2 regions of the Streptomyces sp. NPDC031132 genome follow, and region 2 is predicted to be linked to the other one. Evidence: riboswitches for the same ligand, from Rfam matches in the RefSeq annotation. Region 2 holds a riboswitch; the other holds the start of a gene.
What was found. A riboswitch is a leader RNA that binds a small molecule or an ion and turns the genes downstream of it on or off. The one in region 2 is predicted to bind ZMP and ZTP.
Positions count from the first base shown of each region.

Region 1: it holds a riboswitch for ZMP and ZTP, as region 2 does, so the genes downstream of both, ACZ49B_RS28215 (bifunctional 5,10-methylenetetrahydrofolate dehydrogenase/5,10-methenyltetrahydrofolate cyclohydrolase) here and ACZ49B_RS06900 (serine hydroxymethyltransferase) in region 2, are expected to answer to the same signal.

Region 1 is NZ_JBVIGX010000024.1:75,005-83,137, reverse strand. It holds gene ACZ49B_RS28225 (MAB_1171c family putative transporter) at 1-888, shown strand, start outside; gene ACZ49B_RS28220 (NADH:flavin oxidoreductase/NADH oxidase family protein) at 911-2,164, opposite strand; gene ACZ49B_RS28215 (bifunctional 5,10-methylenetetrahydrofolate dehydrogenase/5,10-methenyltetrahydrofolate cyclohydrolase) at 2,348-3,232, opposite strand; ZMP/ZTP riboswitch at 3,295-3,375, opposite strand; gene ACZ49B_RS28210 (class I SAM-dependent methyltransferase) at 3,483-4,244, shown strand; gene ACZ49B_RS28205 (RNA polymerase sigma factor) at 4,470-6,059, shown strand; gene ACZ49B_RS28200 (vWA domain-containing protein) at 6,074-7,876, opposite strand; gene ACZ49B_RS28195 (ATP-binding protein) at 7,947-8,133, opposite strand, start outside.
Region 2 is NZ_JBVIGX010000003.1:263,464-271,596, reverse strand. It holds gene ACZ49B_RS06930 (carboxymuconolactone decarboxylase family protein) at 1-359, opposite strand, end outside; gene pdxR (MocR-like pyridoxine biosynthesis transcription factor PdxR) at 406-1,800, shown strand; gene ACZ49B_RS06920 (DMT family protein) at 1,882-2,718, opposite strand; gene ACZ49B_RS06915 (hypothetical protein) at 2,816-3,154, shown strand; gene ACZ49B_RS06910 (glutathionylspermidine synthase family protein) at 3,160-4,350, shown strand; gene rocD (ornithine--oxo-acid transaminase) at 4,411-5,598, opposite strand; ZMP/ZTP riboswitch at 5,766-5,856, shown strand; gene ACZ49B_RS06900 (serine hydroxymethyltransferase) at 5,892-7,160, shown strand; gene trpS (tryptophan--tRNA ligase) at 7,357-8,133, shown strand, end outside.

The sequences.
Region 1 (8,133 bases), on a different contig from region 2:
ATCGTGGTCCTCTTCGCGATCGGCGACGCGCCGGTCGAGCGGCTGCGCGACCTGGACACGTACTACGCCACCACGCCCTGGCTGCGCGAGATGATCGTCTGCTACCTGCTCGCGCACACCGTGGGCAGTTCGACGCTCACCGTGCTGTGCTGGAGGTGGCTGCTGCGCGTGCGCCCCTCGCTGCGGCCGCTGCGCACCGGACTGGCCCTGATCGTGCTCGGCGGGGCGCTGGACCTGGGCTACCTCGTCACGAAGTGGGCGGCCGTGGGCGCCCGCTGGACGGGCCGCGACTGGGACGGCCTGTCCACGTACGTGGCCCCGCCGTTCGCCTCCGCGGCGGCCCTGATGGTGGGGTCGGGGTTCATCGTGCCGCTGGTAGGCGGCTCGGCGGCCTGGCGGGACTTCAGCCGGTACCGGCGGCTGCACCCGCTGTGGAAGGCGTTGCGCGGGTTCGCCGCGTCGAGCGTGACGACCGTGCCGCTGACCTGGTGGTCGCCGATCGGGATCCGGCTGATCCACCGCGAGTCGGTGATCGACGACGGGATCCTGGCGCTGGGCCGCTGGTTCGACCCGGCCGTACGGGGCGCCGCGTACGCGGCCGCGCTCGGGCAGGGCATGTGCGCATCGCAGGCTTCGGTCGTGGCCGACGCGGCCATGCTCGCCGCGGCCTGCCGGCGCCGGGAGGCCGCCGAAGCCGCGGAGGCCGCCGAAGCCGCGGAGGCGCTCGACCCGGCGGACGCGGACGGCGCCGGAGAGCACCCGGCCGGGGCCGATCAGGGGCTGCCCGAGCCGTACCGGCTGGACTCCCGGCCGCTCGCGGCGCTGGCCCGGGAGTTCCGCGCCTCCCCCATCGTGGCGGCCGTACGGCGGGACCCGGCGAGCCTGTGAGCGGCCGGCGCGGCGGCAGGCGTCAGCCGGCGAGGGCGTCCTCGGGCTCGGGATTGCGGGCGAGCCAGGCCCCGTACGCCCGTACCCTGCGCCAGTGCTGGAGCTGGTCGAGGGCGAACGCCGCCCGCGGGGAGGCCTCCGGGCGCGGTTCCAGTCCGCGGGCCAGCCGGTGCAGCTGGAAGCGTACGAAGGCCAGCAGCCCGGCGCCGGCCAGGTCCCGGTCCTTCCAGCGCAGCCGCTCCACGGTCACCCGTACGTCCTCCCCGGCGCGCCAGCGGGCCGGCAGGTCGGGGCGGAACGCCAGGGCCGAGGCGAGCCCCACGACGGACACACCGCGCTCCAGGACCCTCCGGGCGGTCTCCTGGCGGCCTATCCCGCCGGTCAGCATCAGCGGCATCGTGGCGGAGCCCAGGAACTGCTCGGCGAAGGAGAGGAAGTACGCCTCGCGTTCGAGGGTCCGCAGATCGGCGGTGCGGCCCAGGGTCGCGGGGCTCTCGACGCTGCCGCCGGACAGTTCGACCAGGTCGACGCCGAGGCCGCCGAGGACCGCGAGGACCTGCGCCGCCTCCTCGGTGTCGAAGCCGCCGCGCTGGAAGTCGGCGGTGTTGAGCTTGACCCCGACCGCGAAGCCGGGGCGCACCTGGGCGCGGACGGCGCCGACGACCTCGGTGAGCAGCCGGACCCGGTTCCCCAGGCTGCCGCCCCAGCGGTCGGTGCGCCGGTTGACGAGCGGGGAGAGGAACTGGCTGAGGAGGTAGCCGTGGGCGGCGTGGATCTGCACCCCGTGGAAGCCGGCCTCCTCGGCCCGCCGGGCCGTGGCCGCGAACCGGGCGACGGTGGCCTCGATGCCGGCCTCGGTCATCGCGGTGGGGCGGGCGAAGCGCTTCGTGTGCTTGCCGAGGCTCACTCCTATGTCGGAGGGCGCCCAGGCCGTGCCGGGCATCTCCGAGCCGACCTGCCGGCCGGGGTGGTTGATCTGCATCCAGACCCGGCCGCCGCCGCAGGACGCGGCCTCGGCCCAGCGGCGGAAGGGGTCGAGCGGGGAGCGGGCGTCGAGGACGATCGTCCCCGGCGCGGTCAGCGCCCTGCGGTCGACCATCACGTTCCCGGTGATCAGCAGGCCGGCGCCGCCCTGGGCCCAGCGGCGGTAGAGGCGTTCGATGCGCTCGTCCGGCAGCTGGCCGGCGCCGGCGAGGCTCTCCTCCATGGCCGCCTTGGCCAAGCGGTTCGGCAGGGCCGTGCCGTTGGGCAGCTCCAGTGGCGTGAACAGGTCCATCAGCAGTTCCCCCCAGGAAACGTGTTGCACGTGTCATCGCGCGCCCCGTCGGAGAACATACCGCTCCCCACCCGGCCCCCGTCAGGCTCCGGCCGCAAGAATCCGGACACCGCCGGAACGCGGAACGCCCCGGGCCGAAGGGCCCGGGGCGTGTCCCGTACGGCGCGTTCCCGTACCCGGTGGTCAGAGCTCCGCGAGCGCCAGCCCCGCCTGGGCGGCGGCGGCCTGGACGGTCTGCTCCAGCAGGACGGCGATGGTCATCGGGCCCACGCCGCCGGGGACCGGGGTGATCAGCGAGGCGCGGGCGGCGGCCGACTCGAAGTGGACGTCGCCGACGTTGCCCTCGTTGTAGCCGGCGTCCAGGACCACGGCGCCCGGCTTGATGTCCTCGCCGCGGATGAACTCGGCCTTGCCGACGGCGGCGACCAGCACGTCGGCCTGGCGCACGATCGAGGGCAGGTCCACGGTGCGGGAGTGGCAGTAGGTGACGGTGGCGTTCTGCTCCAGCAGCAGCATGCCGGCCGGCTTGCCCAGGATGGCGCTGCGGCCGACGACGACGGCGTGCTTGCCGGTCAGGTCCACGTCGTACTCGGCGAGGAGCCGCATGATTCCGCCGGGGGTGCAGGAGACGAAGCCCGGCAGCCCGAAGCCCATGGCGGCGAAGGAGTGCATGGTGACGCCGTCGACGTCCTTGCCGGGGGCGATGGCCTCGAAGGCGGCGCGCTCGTCGATGTGGTGCGGGACCGGGTGCTGCAGCAGGATGCCGCTGATCTCCGGGTCCTCGGAGAGGGCCGTGAGGGCGGCGACGAGCTCCTCCGTGGTCGTCTCGGCCGGCAGCTCCACGTGGCGGGAGGTGATCCCGGCCTTGGCGCAACGGTTCTGCTTCATCTTCACGTACGTGACGGACGCCGGGTCCTCGCCGACCAGCACGGTCGCGAGGCAGGGAGCGGTACCGGTGCGCTCGGTGATCTTCGCCGCGAGGACGGCGGTCTGCTCCGAGATGCGGCGGGCGAGGGCGGTGCCGTCCATGAGCCGGGCAGGGGCGGTGGCAGTCTGGGCAGTCGTCATGGGGTCTCCTGGGCGTCGCTGCGGAATCGCGGTTCGCCCAGGCGCGCGGCAAGCGGCGTACCCGTGGTACGCCGGGCGCACGCGAGGTGCGCCGGGCCGCTCCCCGGTGGTGATCCACCCGAACGCCAGTCACGGCCCGCCCCCACTCTAATGGACCTCGTCCGCGCGTCCGGAGCGCACGGCGGCCCCGGGGGTCCGAGATCCGGTCAAACCAGTGGATCACCGGCGCCCGGCCTGGGACGATCGAGACATGACGCGCACCTTCGATCACCTCGTCGCGGAAGCCGAGTCCGTGTCCGTCGACGGCTGGGACTTCTCCTGGCTCGACGGCCGGGCCACCGAGCAGCGCCCCTCCTGGGGCTACCAGAGACTCATGGGCGAGCGTCTGGCCCGGGCCGGCTCCGCCCTCGACATCCAGACCGGCGGCGGAGAGGTGCTCGCCGGGGTGGGGACCCTGCCCCGGCTGATGGTCGCCACCGAGTCCTGGCCGCCGAACATCGCGAAGGCGACCCGGCTGCTGCACCCGCTCGGCGCGGTGGTTGTCGCGGACGCCGACGAGCCGCCGCTGCCGTTCGGCGACGAGGCCTTCGAGCTGGTCACCAGCCGGCACCCGGTGACCATCTGGTGGGAGGAGATCGCGCGGGTCCTGCGTCCGGGCGGAACGTACCTCTCGCAGCAGGTCGGGCCGGCGAGCGTCTTCGAGCTCGTCGAGTACTTCCTCGGGCCCCAGCCGGAGGAGGTCCGGCGCGGCCGGCACCCCGACGACGCGGTCGCCGACGCCCGCAAGGCCGGCCTCGAGGTCGTCGATCTGCGCTCCGAGAGACTGCGCACGGAGTTCCACGACATCGGAGCCGTGATCTACTTTCTCCGGAAGGTGATCTGGATGGTGCCCGGCTTCACGGTCGGGCAGTACCGGGATCGGCTGCGCGAGCTCCACGAACAGATCGAACGTGACGGTCCGTTCGTGGCGCATACCGCCCGTTTCCTCATTGATGCCCGCAAAACGGGCTGACGGGAGGGCGGCGGGAGCGCGGACGGATCCACGGCCGATCGGTTGCGCGGCCACAGCGTGGCGCAGGTCACTCAATTCAGCGCGTAACGAATCGACTCGGGCATGCGATGAACCGACAGGTGTCCTCGCGCGGCCACGGAATACAGACCCCCCTCGGGTCTGTTTCCCGAGTCCGCGCGATGATGTCCCGCCCACTCCTTATCTGTTCGCAACGAGAGGCTCCTTGTGTCGCTCAGCCCGTCCCGTACGTTCCCTCCGGAGATCGCCGAATCGGAGGCCCTCGTCGCGCTCGTCGAGCGCGGCCGCGAGCAGGGTCACATCAACGGTGACGACGTGCGCCAGGCCTTCGAGGCCGGCCGCATCCCGGTGGACCAGTGGAAGCGGGTCCTGCGCAGCCTGAACCAGGTCCTGGACGAGGAGGGTGTCGCGCTGCACGTCAGCGCCGCCCCCGCCACGAAGGCTGCCGCGAAGAAGCCCCGCAAGGCGGCCGCCGCGCCCGCCCGCACCGTGACCAAGAAGGCGGCCGCCGCGCCGCGCCCCATCGGTGCGCGCAAGGCCTCGGCCACCAGCCCGGCCACCGCCACCGCGGCGGCGATATCCGCTTCGCCGACCGCGGCCACCGAGGACGAGGTGACGGCCGACGCCGTCGCCGAGCCGAAGAAGCGCACGGTCAAGAAGACCGCCGCGAAGAAGACCGCGGTGAAGAAGACCGCCGCGGCCAAGAAGACCGGCGCCAAGGACGGCGACGAGGGCGAGACCCCCGCCGCCGAGGGCGAGGACTGGGCCGCCGAGGACCTCGTCGACGACGCCGAGGAGGAGGCCCCCAAGGCCGGCGGCACCCAGGGCTTCGTCCTGTCCGACGACGACGAGGACGACGCTCCGGCGCAGACGGTCATGGTGGCCGGCGCCACCGCCGACCCCGTCAAGGACTACCTCAAGCTCATCGGCAAGGTGCCGCTCCTCAACGCCGAGCAGGAGGTCGAGCTGGCCAAGCGCATCGAGGCGGGCCTCTTCTCCGAGTACAAGCTCGAAGAGGAGGAGGACCACAAGCCCGTCTTCAAGCGCGAGCTGGAGATCCTGGTCGAGGACGGCCGCCGCGCCAAGAACCACCTGCTGGAGGCCAACCTCCGCCTCGTGGTCTCGCTGGCCAAGCGCTACACCGGCCGCGGCATGCTCTTCCTGGACCTGATCCAGGAAGGCAACGTCGGCCTGATCCGCGCCGTGGAGAAGTTCGACTACACCAAGGGCTTCAAGTTCTCCACGTACGCGACCTGGTGGATCCGGCAGGCGATCACGCGTGCCATGGCCGACCAGTCGCGCACCATCCGCATCCCCGTCCACATGGTCGAGATCATCAACAAGTTGGCGCGCGTCCAGCGCCAGATGCTCCAGGACCTCGGCCGGGAGCCCACTCCGGAGGAGCTGGGCAAGGAACTCGACATGACCCCCGAGAAGGTCATCGAGGTCCAGAAGTACGGCCGTGAGCCGATCTCGCTGCACACCCCCCTGGGTGAGGAGGGCGACAGCGAGTTCGGCGACCTCATCGAGGACTCCGAGGCGGTCGTCCCGGCCGACGCCGTGAGCTTCACCTTCCTCCAGGAGCAGCTGCAGTCGATCCTGGGCACGCTCTCCGAGCGTGAGGCGGGCGTCGTCTCGATGCGTTACGGCCTGAACGACGGCCAGCCGAAGACCCTGGACGAGATCGGCCGCGTGTACGGGGTCACCCGTGAGCGCATCCGCCAGATCGAGTCCAAGACCATGTCGAAGCTGCGCCACCCGTCGCGTTCGCAGGTGCTGCGCGACTACCTCGACTAAGCAGGCCCGCGCCCTCAGGCCAGTCGGAAGACCGGCCCCCGGGGCGTGAAGGGCAGGGAGGCACCCTGCGGAACCAGATAGGCGTGCTCGCGCCGGATCCGCAGGGTGTCGATCCACCCGTCCGTGATCACCAGCACCGGAGCCTGCGGAGGGAAGTCCTCCGCGCGCTGCAGCAGGTCGATCGCGGGCTGGAGCACGGTTCCGCCCCGCCCGCGGACCTTCACGCGCCCCGCGATCTCGGTCGGGGGCAGATAGCCCGCGTCGTACGGCGCCGCGTCACAGAACACGACGCGTGCCGCCGGTACGTCGCGGGCTTCCGCGTACGAGGCGATCGCGCCGAGCGCCTTGCCGAGCAGGGCGGCGGACATCGTCCCCGAGGTGTCGAGGACCACGCCGAACGTGCAGCGGGCGATCTCCTCGGGCGGGAAGTACCGGCCCGCCCGGGGGATGTCCGGGGTGGAGGCCTGGCGGCGCGCCGGGCGCGCGTAGCTCCGTACGGGCTCCGGGCGCGGCACGTACGCGTCGAACCAGCGGGCGAGCTGCGCGTCCCAGGGCACGGGCGGATGGGCCAGCGCCCGGATCTCCTGGACCAGCCCGGCGGGCAGCAGCCCGCGTTCCCCGTAGGTGTGCAGGTCGAAGCCCTGGACGAGGCCGCGCCGGTAGAAATCGTCCAGATCGGTGTACGGGAGGCTGCCCGCGTGGGGCAGCGCCTCGCCCAGGACGTCCCCGAGGCCCTTGCCGCGCAGGGTCGACAGCCGGCGCAGTCGGCGCAGGTCGGTGGCGATGCGGTCGTAGACCTCCTCGACGGAGAGGTCCTTCAGCTCCGGGTCGTGCAGCAGCCCCTCGGGCATGTCGCCGACGCCCATCTCCACGAGCCAGCCGTTGACCACGTAGTCGGCGGCCACGTTGTGCAGGTACGGGTCGCGGGCGCCGCAGCGCTCGCCGTGGCGCAGGGCGGCGTGCAGCATCTCGTGGGCCAGGACGAAGCGCCACTCCGGGTCCGTGAACGTACGCAGCGGGTTGACGTAGATCTCCCCGGCGCTCGCGCTGACGGCCGCGACGGCGATGTCCTGGGCGCGCGCGAGCTCGGCGTCGGCGACGATCCGCAGGCCGGCGGCGAGCCCGCCGAGCAGGGGGTACGAGGAGACGAACCAGTTCAGGGCCCGGTCCCAGGGGTGCAGGCGGACCCGTTCCCCGGTGATCCCGTCGCGACGGCCGCCGGCCGCGTCCATGGCGGCGGAGACGCTGCGGGTCAGGGCGTGCGCGAACGAGGTCTCCCAGTCGGGAACGTCCGTGGTCAGGGTGCGCCAGCCGACCAGGACCTGGTCGGGGTGCTCACCGGAGGCGCCGCAGTCCTCGTACGCGGCGGGGACGCCGTCACGGCGCCAGCGGGCGGCGAGCTGCTCCTCGTCCCCGCCGGGGTATTCGGCGGGGAGGTGGTCGGGGGCGCGGCCGACGGAGAAGGTCAGCAGGAAGCGGTTGACGACCACGCACCGGGCGGCGAGCTCGGCGGGGACGGGCTGCGGGCGGTCGTCCCCCTTGGCGGCGGGTACGTGGCCGAAGCCGAGGTGGAGCAGGCAGTGGGCCAGCGCCCAGGCCCACTCCTGCGGTTCGGCACGACGGGTGGGATGGGCGTGGATCACCCCGTTGGAGGTGACGAGGACGAGCCCGGCGGAGGTGCACGAGGCGCACCGGGGGTCACGGCAGTGGGTGGCGGAGAGGGCGCCCAGGGCCGGGTTCTGCCGGATCGCGGCCCGTCCGGCCTCGTAGGCGAGGGTGGCCGGGTCGGCGGCGGCGGGCTTCTTCTTGCGGGTCACGGGTGGATCACTTCCGGCTCACTTCGGGCGCGCACGGGCGCATGGAGTGCTCGGGGCGGGCTCGTACGGCTCACCGGCGCGCCGCGACCAGCCGCGGCATGTCGCGTGCGGCCTCCACCAGGAACCAGGCGGGCAGCACCGGCAGGCCGTCGGCGTCGTCGGCGATGACGGTCTGGGCGACCTCGACGGAGATCTCGGCGAGCTGCACGAGCAGGGACTTCGCGCGGTACGCGGTCTGCCGGACGGCGGGCGAGACG
Region 2 (8,133 bases):
TCGTCGGGAACGAAACCGTCGGTCAGGACGGTCACGGCCTCGGTCAGCTCGAGCGCCGCGGCCTCCTTCTCGGTGTAGAAGTGCCGGGACTCCTCCCAGGCGGCGAGCTGGACGATCCGCTCGACGGTCTCGCCCGCGGCGAGCGCGTCCTTCGCGTGCATGTCCAGGCAGAACGCGCAGTGGTTGAGCTGCGAGGCGCGGATCTTGACCAGCTCGACGAGGACCGGGTCCAGGCCCTTCTTCGAAGCGATCTCCAGGCCGACGACGGCCTTGTAGACATCGGGAACGTGCTGGGCCCAGCCCATGCGCGGGGCGTGCTCGGGGGCGTGTGCGGCGGTGTGTTCGTGCGTGGTGGTCATGTCTCCACCCTAGGCAGCAGGCGGCCCGCCGATATGGTCCATATCCATGACGGAATCATGGGCCACTTTCGGTGCCGACCTGCATCTGGACCTCTCCGCCGGGCGAGGTCTGCGGGCCGGTCTCGTCGACGCGCTGCGCGAGGCCGCGCGCAGCGGGCGGCTGGCGCCCGGGACCCGGCTGCCGTCCTCGCGGTCGTTCGCCGCCGACCTCGGGATCGCGCGGAACACGGTCGCGGAGGCGTACGCCGAGCTCGTCGCCGAGGGCTGGCTGACGGCCCGGCAGGGCTCGGGCACGCGGGTCGCGGAACGGGCCCGGCCGCGGCGGCCCGCGGGCGCCGCCCGGCCCCGGCATCCCGAGCGGCGCAAGCCCTCGTACAACCTGCAGCCCGGCACCCCGGACCTGGGCGGCTTCCCGCGCGCCGCCTGGCTGACGGCGGCCCGGCGGGCGCTGACGGACGCGCCGAACGAGGCCTTCGGGTACGCGGCCGACGCGCGCGGCCGGGTGGAGCTGCGGGAGGCGCTCGCGGGGTACCTGGCGCGGGCGCGCGGGGTGTACGCGGACCCGGAGCGGATCGTGCTGTGCGCCGGATTCGTGCATGCGCTGACGCTGCTGGCGGGGGTGCTGCGGGCGCGGCGCGTACGGGAGGTGGCCGTGGAGGGGTACAGCCTCGACCTGCACCGGGAGCTGCTGACGGGGGCGGGGCTGCGGACCCGGCCGCTGACGGTGGACGCCTCGGGGGCGCGGACGCCGGACCTGTCCGCGGAGTCGGGGGCGGTGCTGCTGACCCCCGCCCACCAGTTCCCCACCGGGGCGGCGCTGACCCCGTCCCGGCGGGCGGCGGCGGTCGACTGGGCCCGGACCACGGGCGGGCTGATCCTGGAGGACGACTACGACGGGGAGTTCCGCTACGACCGCCAGGCGGTGGGGGCGCTGCAGGGACTGGACCCGGACCGGGTGGTGTACCTCGGCACGGCGAGCAAGTCGCTCGCGCCGGGGCTGCGGATGGGGTGGATGGTGGTGCCGCCGGGGCTGCTGGACGAGGTCGTCGAGGCGAAGGGGCGGACCGACTGGACGTCGAGTGCGCTGGACCAGCTGACGCTCGCGGAGTTCATCCGGTCCGGGGCGTACGACCGGCACGTGCGCGGGATGCGGCTGCGGTACCGGAGGCGCCGGGACGAGCTGGTCGCGGCCGTCTCCGGCCGGGTGGCGGTGTCGGGCATCGCGGCGGGCCTGCACGCGGTGCTGGACCTCCCGGCGGGGACGCAGGCCTCGGTGCTCCGGGCTGCCGCCTGGCAGGACCTGGCCGTGGAGACCCTGTCCCGCTACACCCACCCGGAGGCCGGACTCCCGCCGCGCGAGGCGCTGGTGGTCGGCTACGGAACTCCGTCGACCAGCGCGTGGTCGCCGACGCTGGCGGCCCTGCTTTCCGCGCTGCCGTGACGCGGCTTCGGCCGCGGCGCCGTTGTCGGGGGCTCCGCCCCGAACCCCCGCGCCTCAAACGCCGGCGGGGCCGGGTTTGCCTCAAGCGTCGGCGGGGCCGGGTTCTGTCGGCGGTTCGCCGAAGCGGGTCAGGAGGAGGGCTCCGGCGACCGATACGGCGAAGCCGAGGACGGCCAGCCAGGTCAGGCCCTCGCGGGTGCGGTCGCCGAGCCAGGCCACGCCCACCAGCGCCGGGCCGATCGTTTCGCCGATCACCATGCCCGCCGTGGCCGTCGTCACCGAGCCCCGTTGCAGCGCGGAGGTGAGCAGCAGGAACGCGGCGCCCCCGCCCAGCAGCAGTGCGTACAGCGCCGGGTTCGTGAGCGCCGCCGCCGAGATGTCGTCGATGAGGCGGACCGCCACCTCCACCACCCCGAAGCCCGTCCCCGCCGCCAACCCCAGGACCAGCGCCCGGGAGCGGTCGGGGAGTCCGCCCGCCACGGCCCCCACCAGCAGCACCAGCCCGGCCACCACCAGCAGCCCCAGCTTCAGCGCGAACGAACCCGTTCCCGAGCCCTCCTCGCCCGACGCCAGCCCCAGCATCGCCAGCCCCGCGCACACCATCCCCACCGCGCCCCACTCGGCCCCGCTCAGCCGTACGTGCAGCAGCCGCGCCGAGACCACCGCCGTCACCGCGAGGCTCGCCGCCAGCGCCGCCCCCACCGTGTAGATCGGGATGTTCTTCAGCGCCACGATCTGGAGGACGAACCCGGCCGCGTCCAGCCCCAGGCCCAGCACGTACCGCCACTGCCGTGCCGCCCGCAGCAGCAGCGCCGTGTCCACCCCCGACCCGGTTCCCGGCTCCACCGCCCGCGCGGCCATCGCCTGCAGGACCGACGCCGTACCGAAGCAGACCGCCGCACCGAGCGCGCAAACCATCCCAAGAAGCACGAATTGACTCTAGGTCATGGAGGTGACGAGAGGGTTTCGACGGCCGGATTCCATCGCTTCGCCACCCCGTTCTAGTCTGTCCGCCATGGATGGCATGGACGACAGCAGTAGTAGAAGCAGCAGCAGCACCACCCGACGCCGTATGCGCTCCGGCAGCGTCGCCCTCGGCGGCATGGGCCTGCTCGCCGCCGCCCTCGTGGCCTGCGGCAGCAGCAGCGAGCCCGACAAGCGCTGCGTGGACCGCCTCACCATGGAGAAGCTGAACAGCAAGGAGTGCAAGAGCGGCAGCGGAAGCAGCAGCAGCCGCGGCGTGTACTACTACGGCGGCAGCGTCTCCAACAACCGGGTCAGCGGCGGCAGCTTCGACAAGTCCGCCGTCACCCGCGGCGGCATCGGCGGCCACTCCAGCTCCAGCGGCGGCTGAACCGCGTGCGCCGTCACACCATCGAGCCGCGCCCCGACTGGCAGAAGACCGTCGAGGAGCAGGGGCTCATCTACCCGCTCACCCGCTACCCCGACGACTCCCTGCGCCCCTACTGGGACGAGAGCGCGTACTACTCCTTCTCGCTCCCCGAGGTCGAGGCGCTGGAGAACGTCGTCGAGGAGCTGCACGCCATGTGCCTGGCCGCGGCCGCGCACATCGTCGAGCACGACCGCTTCGCGGACCTCGGCATCACCGACCCGCGCCTCGCGGAGCGCATCGCCGAGTCCTGGCGCCGGCGCGCCGAACAGCCCTCCCTGTACGGCCGGTTCGACCTGCGTTACGAAGGCGACGGCAGCCCGGCCAAGATGCTGGAGTACAACGCCGACACCCCCACCTCCCTCGTGGAGGCGGCCAGTCCGCAGTGGTTCTGGATGGAGGAGCGCTTCCCCGGCGCCGACCAGTGGAACTCCCTGCACGAGCGGCTCGTCGAGGCCTGGCGCCGGCAGGCGGAGCTGCTGCCGCCCGGCCCGCTGCACTTCGCGCACTCCGAGACCGACGAGCTCGGCGAGGACCTGATGACGGTCGCCTACCTCCAGGAGACCGCCGAGCAGGCGGGCCTGGACACCGAGGCGCTGTCCGTGGAGCAGATCGGCTGGGACAGCCTGTCCGGCCGGTTCGTGGACCAGAAGCTCGGCTTCATCCGCAGCTGCTTCAAGCTCTACCCGTGGGAATGGCTGGCCACCGACGCGTTCGGCCCGCAGGTCCTCGGCACGTACGACCACGGCGGCGGCTCCGGGACCACCACCTGGATCGAGCCGCTGTGGAAGATGCTGCTGTCCAACAAGGCGCTGCTGGCGATCCTGTGGGAGCTCTTCCCGGAGCACCCGAACCTGCTGCCCGCCTACCTGGACGGCCCGCGCGAGCTCGCGGAGACCACCGGGTTCGCCGCCAAGCCCCTGCTGGGCCGCGAGGGCGCCGGGGTCACCCTGCACCCGGCCGGCGGCGAGCCGTTCGTACCGGACGAGGACGAGACGTACGTCTTCCAGGGCCTGGCCCCGCTGCCCGACTTCGACGGCAACCGCGTGGTGCTCGGCGCGTGGGTCGTCGAGGAGGAGGCGGCCGGCCTCGGCATCCGCGAGTCGGCGGGCCCGGTCACGGACGAGTACGCCCGCTTCCTGCCGCACGTCATCCTGTAGCCGCAAACGCGGCCGGGAGCTGCCCGGCTCCCGGCCGCGCCCGCGGCGCCGGATCCGGGGTCAGCCGGTGGCCAGCACCGTCCGCAGCTGGTCCAGGCCCCAGTCCAGGTCCTCCTTGCTGATCACCAGCGGCGGCGCGATCCGGATCGTCGACCCGTGCGTGTCCTTGACCAGCACGCCCCGCTCCATCAGCGCCTCGGAGATCTCCCGGCCCGTGCCGTGGCCCGGGGCGATGTCGACGCCCGCCCACAGCCCCCGCCCGCGTACGGCGGTCACCGCACCCCCGCCGACCAGCAGGTTCAGCTCCCGGTGCAGGTGGTCGCCGAGCTCGGTGGCGCGCTGCTGGTACTCGCCGGTCCGCAGCATCGCGATCACCTCCAGGGCGACCGCGCAGGCCAGCGGGTTGCCGCCGAAGGTGGAGCCGTGCTCGCCGGGCTGGAACACCCCGAGCACGTCCCGGTCGGCGACGACGGCCGACACCGGGACGACGCCGCCGCCCAGCGCCTTGCCGAGGACGTACACGTCCGGCACGACGTCCTCGTGCTCGCACGCGAACGTCTTCCCGGTCCGGCCCAGCCCCGACTGGATCTCGTCCGCCATGAACAGGACGTTCCGCTCGCGCGTGAGCTCCCGTACGCCCCGCAGGTAGCCGGCGGGCGGCACCAGGACCCCCGCCTCGCCCTGGATCGGCTCCAGCAGCACGGCCACGGTGTTCGCCGTGACGGCCGCGGCCAGCGCGGTGAGGTCCCCGTACGGCACGATCTCGAACCCCGGGGTGTAGGGCCCGTAGTGGTCGCGGGCCTCGTGGTCCGTCGAGAAGCTCACGATCGTCGTCGTGCGGCCGTGGAAGTTGCCGGACGCGACCACGATCTTGGCCTGCCCGTCCGGGACGCCCTTGACCTGGTAGCCCCACTTGCGCGCGGTCTTCACCGCCGTCTCCACGGCCTCCGCGCCCGTGTTCATCGGCAGCACCATCTCCTTGCCGCACAGCGCGGCGAGCTCGGTGCAGAAGTCGGCGAACCTGTCGTGGTGGAAGGCCCGCGAGGTGAGGGTGACCCGCTCCAGCTGCGCCTTGGCGGCGTCGAGCAGACGCCGGTTGCCGTGGCCGAAGTTGAGCGCCGAGTAGCCCGCGAGCATGTCCAGGTAGCGGCGGCCCTCCACGTCGGTCATCCACGCGCCTTCCGCGGACGCCACGACGACGGGCAGCGGGTGGTAGTTGTGCGCGCTGTGGGCCTCGGCGGAACGCATGGCTTCAGCAGTTGTCGACACGGGGTCTCCGATCGTCGGTCAGGCGGGCCGGGTGACAGGGGTGACGAGGGTGGTGCCACCGGCGTCACATCACCTTGTATACGGCTATACGTCGCTCGTATACCGGACGGGGAAACCTTTCCTGTGGACCGCCCGCTAAGGTGGGCGGCACGCACGGCGACTGGCGTACGGAGAACCAACTCCGGGGGAGTCGTGCGCGCACGACCGCATTCAGGGCCGCTCGCCTGGGCCTCGCGGGGACGAGATCTGACATCGACCCCGGAGGAGCCGCCATGAGCGCGAGCCGCCACCCCGCCCTTCTCGCCACCGATCCCGAGCTGGCGTCCTACGTCACCGCCGAGGAATCCCTGCAGGCGGAGACCCTGCGCCTGATCCCCAGTGAGAACTACGTGTCCGCCGCCGTGCTCGAGGCCTCCGGCACGGTGCTGCAGAACAAGTACAGCGAGGGCTACCCGGGCCGCCGCTACTACGAGGGCCAGCAGAACATCGACCGCGTCGAGGCGCTGGCCGTCGAGCGGGCGAAGGGCCTGTTCGGGGTGGACCACGCGAACGTCCAGCCGTACTCCGGCTCGCCGGCGAACCTCGCGGTGTACCTGGCCTTCGCGAAGCCCGGCGACACGGTGATGGGCATGGCCCTGCCGATGGGCGGCCACCTGACGCACGGCTGGGGGGTCTCGGCGACGGGGTCCTGGTTCCGCGGCGTCCAGTACGGCGTCTCCGCCGAGACGGGCCTGATCGACTACGACGCGGTACGCGACCTCGCGCTCGCGGAGCGCCCGAAACTGATCTTCTGCGGCGGCACGGCCCTCCCGCGCACGATCGACTTCGAGGCGTTCGCCTCGATCGCCCAGGAGGCGGGCTCGATCCTGGTCGCGGACGTGGCCCACATCGCGGGCCTGATCGCGGGCGGGGCGCACCCGTCCCCCGTCGGGCACGTGGACGTGGTCTCCACGACCACGCACAAGACGCTGCGCGGCCCGCGGGGCGCGATGCTGATGTGCCGCGAGGAGCACGCGAAGGCCATCGACAAGGCGGTGTTCCCTGGCCTCCAGGGCGGTCCGCACAACCAGACGACGGCGGGCATCGCAGTGGCGCTGCACGAGGCGGCGCAGCCGTCCTTCGTGACGTACGCGCACGCGGTGGTGGCGAACGCGAAGGCGCTGGCCTCGGCTCTGCTGGAACGGGGCTTCGACCTGGTCTCGGGCGGTACGGACAACCACCTGATCCTGATGGACCTGACCTCGCGGGGGGTGCCGGGCAAGATGGCGGCCAAGGCGCTGGACCGCGCGGGGATCGTCGTGAACTACAACACGGTCCCGTTCGACCCGCGCAAGCCGTTCGACCCCTCGGGCATCCGCATCGGCACGCCGTCGCTGACCTCGCGGGGCCTGGGCGTGGAGCACATGCCGGCGGTGGCGGACTGGATCTCCCGGGCCGTGGACGCCGCCGCGAAGTCGGACGAGCCGGCTCTGGCCGCGATCCGCAGCGAGGTGGCGGACCTCCTCGCGGCCCACCCGGCCCCGGGTCTCCCGGTCTCCTGACCGGTTCGGGCCGCTGCGCGGGGCTCGCCCCTCCCCGCCCTTCTCCCGTTCACCGGGCTCCCCCGGACCTGGTCCTCGAACGCCGGACGGCTGGAATCAGCCCCGCCGGCGTTCGAGGCGCCGGGGTCCGGCGCGGAGCCCCGGGAATCGGTCGGGTGCGGCCCGGCAGGGCTTCGGCACCTGAGAGAATGGGGCCATGGCTTCTGATCGTCCTCGCGCGCTCTCCGGTATCCAGCCCACCTCCGGTTCGTTCCACCTCGGGAACTACCTCGGAGCCATCCGCCAGTACGTCGCCCTGCAGGAGACGCACGACGCCTTCTACATGGTGGTCGACCTGCACGCGATCACCATGCCGCAGGATCCGGTCGCGCTCCGCGCCAACACCCGGCTCTCCGCAGCGCAGCTCCTCGCCGCCGGTCTCGACCCCGAGCGCTGCACGCTCTTCATCCAGAGCCACGTCCCCGAGCACGCACAGCTCGGCTGGGTCATGAACTGCATCACCGGCTTCGGCGAGGCCAGCCGGATGACCCAGTTCAAGGACAAGTCCGCCAAGGGCGGCGTCAACAACGCCACCGTCGGCCTGTTCACGTACCCGATCCTCCAGGTCGCCGACATCCTGCTCTACCAGGCGAACGCCGTCCCCGTCGGCGAGGACCAGCGCCAGCACATCGAGCTGACCCGCGACCTGGCCGAGCGCTTCAACCAGCGCTACGGCCAGACGTTCACCCTGCCCGCCGCGCACATCGTCAAGGAGGTCGCGAAGATCTACGATCTCCAGGATCCGTCGATCAAGATGTCGAAGTCCGCGTCGTCCCCCAAGGGCCTGATCAACCTCCTCGACGAGCCCAAGGTCACCGAGAAGAAGATCAAGAGCGCGGTCACCGACACCGAGGCCGAGGTCCGCTTCGACGCCGAGCACAAGCCCGGCGTCAGCAACCTGCTCACGATCTACTCCACCCTCACGGGGGAGTCG